2 regions of the Psychrobacillus sp. FSL K6-2365 genome follow, and region 1 is predicted to be linked to the other one. Evidence: a T-box and tRNA genes for the amino acid it is inferred to sense, from the RefSeq annotation. Region 1 holds a T-box; the other holds one or more tRNA genes.
The links. The T-box of region 1 lies ahead of proS (proline--tRNA ligase). A T-box ahead of a tRNA ligase gene usually reads a tRNA of that ligase, here a tRNA-Pro.
Positions count from the first base shown of each region.

Region 2: it encodes a tRNA-Pro, which carries the amino acid that the T-box ahead of proS (proline--tRNA ligase) is inferred to sense. The anticodon was not compared.

Region 1 is NZ_JBBOOO010000001.1:3,310,205-3,314,553, forward strand. It holds gene MKY29_RS16615 (ATP-grasp domain-containing protein) at 1-12, shown strand, start outside; gene MKY29_RS16620 (TerD family protein) at 56-685, shown strand; gene proS (proline--tRNA ligase) at 788-2,227, opposite strand; T-box leader at 2,398-2,613, opposite strand; gene MKY29_RS16630 (alpha/beta fold hydrolase) at 2,819-3,598, shown strand; gene MKY29_RS16635 (VOC family protein) at 3,740-4,111, shown strand; gene MKY29_RS16640 (SRPBCC family protein) at 4,249-4,349, opposite strand, start outside.
Region 2 is NZ_JBBOOO010000001.1:96,335-100,683, reverse strand. It holds tRNA gene MKY29_RS00515 (tRNA-Ala) at 1-12, opposite strand, end outside; tRNA gene MKY29_RS00510 (tRNA-Ile) at 30-106, opposite strand; rRNA gene MKY29_RS00505 (16S ribosomal RNA) at 201-1,755, opposite strand; tRNA gene MKY29_RS00500 (tRNA-Ala) at 1,892-1,967, opposite strand; tRNA gene MKY29_RS00495 (tRNA-Pro) at 1,981-2,057, opposite strand; tRNA gene MKY29_RS00490 (tRNA-Arg) at 2,063-2,139, opposite strand; tRNA gene MKY29_RS00485 (tRNA-Leu) at 2,155-2,243, opposite strand; tRNA gene MKY29_RS00480 (tRNA-Gly) at 2,259-2,333, opposite strand; tRNA gene MKY29_RS00475 (tRNA-Leu) at 2,351-2,435, opposite strand; tRNA gene MKY29_RS00470 (tRNA-Lys) at 2,460-2,532, opposite strand; tRNA gene MKY29_RS00465 (tRNA-Thr) at 2,539-2,614, opposite strand; tRNA gene MKY29_RS00460 (tRNA-Val) at 2,628-2,703, opposite strand; rRNA gene rrf (5S ribosomal RNA) at 2,728-2,843, opposite strand; rRNA gene MKY29_RS00450 (23S ribosomal RNA) at 2,965-4,349, opposite strand, start outside.

The DNA.
Region 1 (4,349 bases):
ATATTAGCTTAACCTTAAATGGCATATAGTTGAATAAAAGAGGAGTGATATATTAATGGTGAACTTGAACAAAATCGAACTTAAGAAAAAAGGACAATCTATTAATCTCACTAAGAGCAACAATAATAATATTGGTGAAATCTTAGTAAATCTCCAATGGAATCAACAGATCAACTCAAAATCTACTGGTTTCTTTACCACCTTACTAGGTGGTAAATCTAAAGGTGTGGATCTAGATTTAGGCTGTTTATATGAATTAAATAATGGTGAAAAAGGGTGTATTCAGGCTTTAGGAAATGCTTTTGGCACACTAAAACAATCCCCGTATATCGAACTCGATGGCGATGATCGTACTGGCTCCATATCTGGAGGAGAAAACCTTAGAATCGATGGAAATAAGATATCCGATATTAAACGTATTCTCGTATATTCATTCATCTATAAAGGTGTAGCTAATTGGGCAGAAGCAGATGGAGTTATTACATTATCATATCCTGCTGGCCCCAATATCGAGGTTAAGCTAGATGAACATAGAAATGGGCAAATTATGTGTGCAGTTGCAATGATTGAAAATGTAAATAATGAGACTTTCAAAATTGAGCGTCTAGTAGAGTACTATAAAGGGCATAAAGAGATGGATAATGCATACAGCTGGGGTATGAACTGGGTAGCCGGATCAAAATAAAAAACTAGGGGATTTTGATAGTGTTCATAATCCTCTTTTTTAGAATAAAAAATCAACCATTTAGCAAACAATGGTTGATTTTTCTTTGTTAATCTCTAATTATTAATAGGCACGACCGAACCATACCGTATGTTTAGAATCCTTACCACAGTTGATACATGTTGCTTTTTCTGCTGGTGGATTGAATGGTATATTACGTGTCGTAAATTTAGTTTCATTCTTCACATTCTCTTCACAAGCGTCATCTCCACACCATCCTGCAAGAATCCATCCAGGAATTTCTCCTTTTTCTGTTGAATCCGTAAGATGTTGCTTTAACTGCTCTAGGGAATCTACATTTGTATGGGAGTTTTCATCACGGAATGCACGAGCTTTTTCAAGTAAGCGTGTTTGCATTGTTGTTAGCGCACCTTCAATACATTCAACAGCTGTTGCTAGCTCCACAGAAACTTTTTCAGCTTCATCACGTACTTTGATTAACGCTTGATTGTTTTCCAAATCACGAGGCCCTAACTCAATACGAACTGGTACACCTTTAAGCTCCCACTCGTTGAATTTATATCCAGGAGATTGGTCTGAATCGTCAAGACGTACACGAATACCTTTTGCTTTTAACGCTGCATAAAGCTCATTTAATTTTTCCATTATCGTTGGATTTTTCTTCCAAGGACCAACAGGAATTAGTACTACTTGAGTTGGTGCAACACGTGGAGGTAATACAAGCCCTTGCTCGTCACCATGTACCATAATAACCGAACCGATTAAGCGAGTTGATGTACCCCAAGATGTTGTATGCACATGCTGATGTTTGTTTTCTTTGTTTAAATATTTGATATCAAATGCTTCCGCAAACTTTGTCCCAAGGTAATGAGATGTCCCAGCTTGAACAGCTTTACCATCTTTCATCATAGCTTCGATAGAATATGTATCTACAGCTCCTGCAAAACGTTCGGAAGGTGTTTTCTGACCATCATATACCGGAATAGCTAAAAGCTCCTCTACAACCTCTTTATAGATGTTAAGCATTTGCATTGTTTCGTTACGTGCTTCTTCTTCATCTACATGAGCTGTATGCCCCTCTTGCCATAAAAATTCAGAAGTACGAATGAATGGAAGAGTTTTCTTTTCCCAACGGAACACGTTTGCCCATTGGTTGATAAGCACTGGCAGATCACGATAACTCTTAATCCAATCTGAATACAAATGACCAATCATCGTTTCTGATGTTGGACGTAACGCTAAACGTTCTTCCAATTTCTCACCAGCTGCTTCCGTTACCCATGGAAGCTCTGGAGCAAATCCTTCAATATGATCCTTCTCCTTTTGAAAAAAGGATTCAGGAATTAGCATAGGGAAATAGGCATTACGATGTCCTGTTTCTTTAAAACGTCTGTTCATTTCATCTTGAATATGCTCCCAAATTTCAAAGCCATCTGGTTTAAAGGCAATACATCCACGAACTGGAGTGTAATCCATTAAATCTGCTTTCTGAATTGTGTCGATATACCATTTTGTAAAATCATTTTGTTGCTGATTTGTCATCTAAATTCCTCCTATTTAAGTCAATCCATTACACTACGGCTTAGTCCGTACAGATTTTAAAATGTGTACTACCCATTTCAAAGTCTGTATCACCCACTAGATATTTTAATTCGATTAGCGGAGTACTTCCAACTGCTAAATTGAATTAAAAAAGCACAGGGACATCCTCGTAAAAGGACGTCTCTGTGCTGAATAGACGTGGTACCACCTTAGTTTAGCTCAAAAAAATTTAAGCCCTCTAAACGTTTGGTAACGAAAACGAATCGGTTATGTTTGCATAACATCTCCGTGATAGGTTTCAACAAGAAGTGGTGATATAGCTCTCAGCGTTTGCTATACTTTCTGTTTCACAATTCTCATCTACTTGGTCACTTCGCAGATTGTATTACTAATAATATACCAAATAACCTACTTTAATACAATGTGGATTAAGGAATGCCAATAATTTTCTATTTTATATAAAGAGGTGAGATAATAGACTTACGATTCTTCTTGTGTAACTTGTGTTTGTAGAACACATTTTGCCATTCACTCATATGTTTCCTTTTGAGTATCTTATACTAGTAATTCTATTTTTATGGAGGAATTAATGTGGGATACTTTGTAAACGTTGAACAAGGAGTAAAATTATTTGTCGAGGATATTAATCCAAGTGCAAGCAAGACAATTGTATTTTTACATGGTTGGCCATTAAGTCATGAACAATTTGAATATCAATTTGATGCCTTACCTCAAATGGGATACCGCTGCATTGGTATAGACTGGAGAGGATTTGGAAAATCAGATAAACCTATGAATGGCTACAATTACGACAGACTAGCAGATGACATCTACGCCGTAGTCCGAACGCTCCAACTAGATAATTTTACACTAATCGGCCATTCGACTGGAGGAGCAATCGCTATACGCTATACTGCTCGCCATGCTTTTGGTGTGTCAAAACTAATTTTAATAGATGCCGCGGCTCCCACTGGATTTACAAAGGAAACTGCGAATACTCTACTTACAGAAGCATTAAATGACCGCCCCAAAATGATGCAAGGAGTAACAGATACTTTTTTCTTTCAATATATTACAGCTCCATTCTCTAATTGGTTTACTGGGTTAGGATTACAAGCAGCAGGTTGGTCTACGGCAGCAATCATCAACACCTTGAGGGATGAAAACCTCAATGCAGATCTCCCCAAAATATCAGTCCCTACATTAATCGTTCATGGAGTACATGATAAGGTGATCCCATATGAACAAGCTCAAATACTAAATCAAACAATAAAAAATTCACATCTCGTACCCTTTCATTACAGCGGCCATGGGCTTTTCTGGGAAGAACGAGTAAAGTTTAACGAACTTATAAAACAGTTTATCGGATAGATAAGCTTTATAAGAAATAAGTTCACAGGAAAGCTTACTAAGCTATCTTGTGAACCTTTTTGTTATAGTAAATATTATTAGAATACTCTATACTTATAATTGATATAATTTTCAGTTATTAATTGTGAAAGGTGGAGAAACATGAAACTAGGTGTATTTTCTTTAAGTTTAAATGTTAAAGATATTAATGCTTCAAAAGATTTTTATGAAAAACTTGGTTTTCAAACTCTTGGAGGGGAGATCACTCAAAATTGGTTAATTATGAAAAATGAAGATACTATTATCGGTTTATTTCAAGGAATGTTTGAAAAAAATATTTTAACCTTTAATCCAGGATGGAATAGCAACGCGGAAAACCTAGAATCTTTCACTGACGTTCGTGAACTTCAAAATCAGCTTAAACAAAAAGGAATAAAATTTCAGACCGAAGCTGATGAAACTACAGTTGGACCTACACATTTTACAATCGAAGATCCAGATGGCAATCAGATTCTTCTAGATCAACATAGATAAATTTTATATAATGGCCTCCAAACCTAACCAAAAAGTGCTTTACTCTTTTGAGACAGGTACGAAGAAATGCAATGTGGTTCATTTGTTCAAATTATGAAAAGCAGGCTCCTCTATAGAAGAGCCTGCTTTTCATAATTTTACACGTTTGCATCAGGAAACTTATCAGCGACTAAATTTAACTTTATCTTATGCTCCAGCAATGCTTTAAGGCCACAAAGAACAATTGTATAGCCACCGG
Region 2 (4,349 bases), 3.2 Mb from region 1:
AGCTAAGGCCCCGAAACAAAAAAAGGGTATGGTGGGCCTAAATGGACTCGAACCATCGACCTCACGCTTATCAGGCGTGCGCTCTAACCAGCTGAGCTATAGGCCCTCTTTGAATTTCCATATATTAATATGAACATTCAAAACTGAACTGCAAAACGTTAAGATACGAATAAAGATTCGCATTCCGATATTATCCTTAGAAAGGAGGTGATCCAGCCGCACCTTCCGATACGGCTACCTTGTTACGACTTCACCCCAATCATCTGTCCCACCTTCGGCGGCTGGCTCCCGTAAGGGTTACCCCACCGACTTCGGGTGTTACAAACTCTCGTGGTGTGACGGGCGGTGTGTACAAGGCCCGGGAACGTATTCACCGTGGCATGCTGATCCACGATTACTAGCGATTCCGGCTTCATGTAGGCGAGTTGCAGCCTACAATCCGAACTGAGAACGGTTTTATGGGATTTGCTCACCCTCGCGGGGTTGCGACCCTCTGTACCGTCCATTGTAGCACGTGTGTAGCCCAGGTCATAAGGGGCATGATGATTTGACGTCATCCCCACCTTCCTCCGGTTTATCACCGGCAGTCACCTTAGAGTGCCCAACTGAATGCTGGCAACTAAGATCAAGGGTTGCGCTCGTTGCGGGACTTAACCCAACATCTCACGACACGAGCTGACGACAACCATGCACCACCTGTCACCGCTGTCCCCGAAGGGAAAAGCCTATCTCTAGGCCGGTCAGCGGGATGTCAAGACCTGGTAAGGTTCTTCGCGTTGCTTCGAATTAAACCACATGCTCCACCGCTTGTGCGGGCCCCCGTCAATTCCTTTGAGTTTCAGTCTTGCGACCGTACTCCCCAGGCGGAGTGCTTAATGCGTTAGCTGCAGCACTAAGGGGCGGAAACCCCCTAACACTTAGCACTCATCGTTTACGGCGTGGACTACCAGGGTATCTAATCCTGTTTGCTCCCCACGCTTTCGCGCCTCAGCGTCAGTTACAGACCAGAAAGCCGCCTTCGCCACTGGTGTTCCTCCAAATCTCTACGCATTTCACCGCTACACTTGGAATTCCGCTTTCCTCTTCTGTACTCAAGTCCCCCAGTTTCCAATGACCTTCCACGGTTGAGCCGTGGGATTTCACATCAGACTTAAAGGACCGCCTGCGCGCGCTTTACGCCCAATAATTCCGGACAACGCTTGCCACCTACGTATTACCGCGGCTGCTGGCACGTAGTTAGCCGTGGCTTTCTAATGAGGTACCGTCAAGGTACGAGCAGTTACTCTCGTACTTGTTCTTCCCTCACAACAGAGTTTTACGATCCGAAAACCTTCTTCACTCACGCGGCATTGCTCCATCAGACTTTCGTCCATTGTGGAAGATTCCCTACTGCTGCCTCCCGTAGGAGTCTGGGCCGTGTCTCAGTCCCAGTGTGGCCGATCACCCTCTCAGGTCGGCTACGCATCGTCGCCTTGGTGAGCCGTTACCTCACCAACTAGCTAATGCGCCGCGGGCCCATCCTGTAGTGACAGCGAGATGCCGTCTTTTAACATCTCCCCATGTGAGGAAATGGATTATTCGGTATTAGCCCCGGTTTCCCGGAGTTATCCCAATCTACAGGGCAGGTTGCCCACGTGTTACTCACCCGTCCGCCGCTAAATCAGAAGAAGCAAGCTTCTTCGTCATTCGCTCGACTTGCATGTATTAGGCATGCCGCCAGCGTTCGTCCTGAGCCAGGATCAAACTCTCCATAATAGAGAACTTAAAAAGCTCATTTTGTTTTGCTGGCATCATCATTAAATGATGTCAAAATTGTTTTGCTATCAGACTAACAAAGTTAGTTGATAGGCTGTATGTCTTAACGTTTTGCATGTTCAGTTTTCAATGTTCATGGTGGAGCCTAGCGGGATCGAACCGCTGACCTCCTGCGTGCAAGGCAGGCGCTCTCCCAGCTGAGCTAAGGCCCCAAAAAGTAATAACTGGTCGGGAAGACAGGATTCGAACCTGCGACCCCTTGGTCCCAAACCAAGTGCTCTACCAAGCTGAGCTACTTCCCGTTATATGGTGCGCTCGGCAGGACTCGAACCTGCAACCTCTTGATTCGTAGTCAAGTGCTCTATCCAATTGAGCTACGAGCGCAATATTTCATAAAAGTGGTGCCGAGGACCGGAATCGAACCGGTACGGTAGTCACCTACCGCAGGATTTTAAGTCCTGTGCGTCTGCCAGTTCCGCCACCCCGGCACTTTAATGAATCTTTGGAGCGGAAGACGAGGTTCGAACTCGCGACCCCCACCTTGGCAAGGTGGTGTTCTACCACTGAACTACTTCCGCTCGGTTATTAAATTAAATGGTGCGGGTGAAGGGAGTCGAACCCCCACGCCTTGCGGCGCTAGATCCTAAGTCTAGTGCGTCTGCCAGTTCCGCCACACCCGCATACATAATTCACTTAAAAAGTGATGAGCCATGTAGGATTCGAACCTACGACCCTCTGATTAAAAGTCAGATGCTCTACCAACTGAGCTAATGGCTCTAAAAATGGTGCCGGAGAAAGGACTTGAACCCTCAACCTACTGATTACAAGTCAGTTGCTCTACCAGTTGAGCTACTCCGGCAGGAGTAAATATATGGTGGAGGATGACGGGCTCGAACCGCCGACCCTCTGCTTGTAAGGCAGATGCTCTCCCAGCTGAGCTAATCCTCCATGGGAAATATAATTTTATTACAAGCCCAGCGACGTCCTACTCTCACAGGGGGAGACCCCCAACTACCATCGGCGCTGAAGAGCTTAACTTCCGTGTTCGGTATGGGAACGGGTGTGACCTCTTCGCCATCATCACTAGACTTGAATACTTTTGAAAGACATGCTTTATTATAACAACTCTGTAGAATTTTTCAAGGGTTATTTAATAAAAAATTTATTCTTTCAAAACTGGATAAACGACATTGTTACGTTAAACAAAATTTGGTTAAGTCCTCGATCGATTAGTATTCGTCAGCTGCACGTGTCGCCACGCTTCCACCCCGAACCTATCTACCTCATCGTCTTTGAGGGATCTTACTTACTTGCGTAATGGGAAATCTCATCTTGAGGGGGGCTTCGTGCTTAGATGCTTTCAGCACTTATCCCGTCCACACATAGCTACCCAGCGATGCTCTTGGCAGAACAACTGGTACACCAGCGGTGTGTCCATCCCGGTCCTCTCGTACTAAGGACAGCTCCTCTCAAATTTCCTACGCCCACGACGGATAGGGACCGAACTGTCTCACGACGTTCTGAACCCAGCTCGCGTACCGCTTTAATGGGCGAACAGCCCAACCCTTGGGACCGACTACAGCCCCAGGATGCGATGAGCCGACATCGAGGTGCCAAACCTCCCCGTCGATGTGGACTCTTGGGGGAGATAAGCCTGTTATCCCCGGGGTAGCTTTTATCCGTTGAGCGATGGCCCTTCCATGCGGAACCACCGGATCACTAAGCCCGTCTTTCGACCCTGCTCGACTTGTAGGTCTCGCAGTCAAGCTCCCTTCTGCCTTTACACTCTTCGAATGATTTCCAACCATTCTGAGGGAACCTTTGGGCGCCTCCGTTACACTTTAGGAGGCGACCGCCCCAGTCAAACTACCCGCCTGACACTGTCTCCTACCCGGGTTACGGGTATGGGTTAGAATTTCAATACAACCAGGGCAGTATCCCACCGACGCCTCCTCCGAAGCTGGCGCTCCGGGCTCTAAGGCTCCTGCCTATCCTGTACAAGTTGCACCAAAATTCAATATCAAGCTATAGTAAAGCTCCACGGGGTCTTTCCGTCCTGTCGCGGGTAACCTGCATCTTCACAGGTACTATAATTTCACCGAGTCTCTCGTTGAGACAGTGCCCAGATCGTTACGCCTTTCGTGCGGGTCGGAACTTACCCGACAAGGAATTTCGCTACCTTAGGACCGTTATAGTTACGGCCGCCGTTTACTGGGGCTTCAATTCGCACCTTCGCTTGCGCTAAGCACTCCTCTTAACCTTCCAGCACCGGGCAGGCGTCAGCCCCTATACTTCACCTTACGGTTTTGCAGAGACCTGTGTTTTTGCTAAACAGTCGCCTGGGCCTATTCACTGCGGCTCTTCTAGGCTATGCACCCAAAAGAGCACCCCTTCTCCCGAAGTTACGGGGTCATTTTGCCGAGTTCCTTAACGAGAGTTCTCTCGCTCACCTTAGGATTCTCTCCTCGACTACCTGTGTCGGTTTGCGGTACGGGCACCTATCACCTCGCTAGAGGCTTTTCTTGGCAGTGTGAAATCAGGAACTCCGGACATACGTCCTCGCCATCACAGCTCAATGTTACAGAATGCGGATT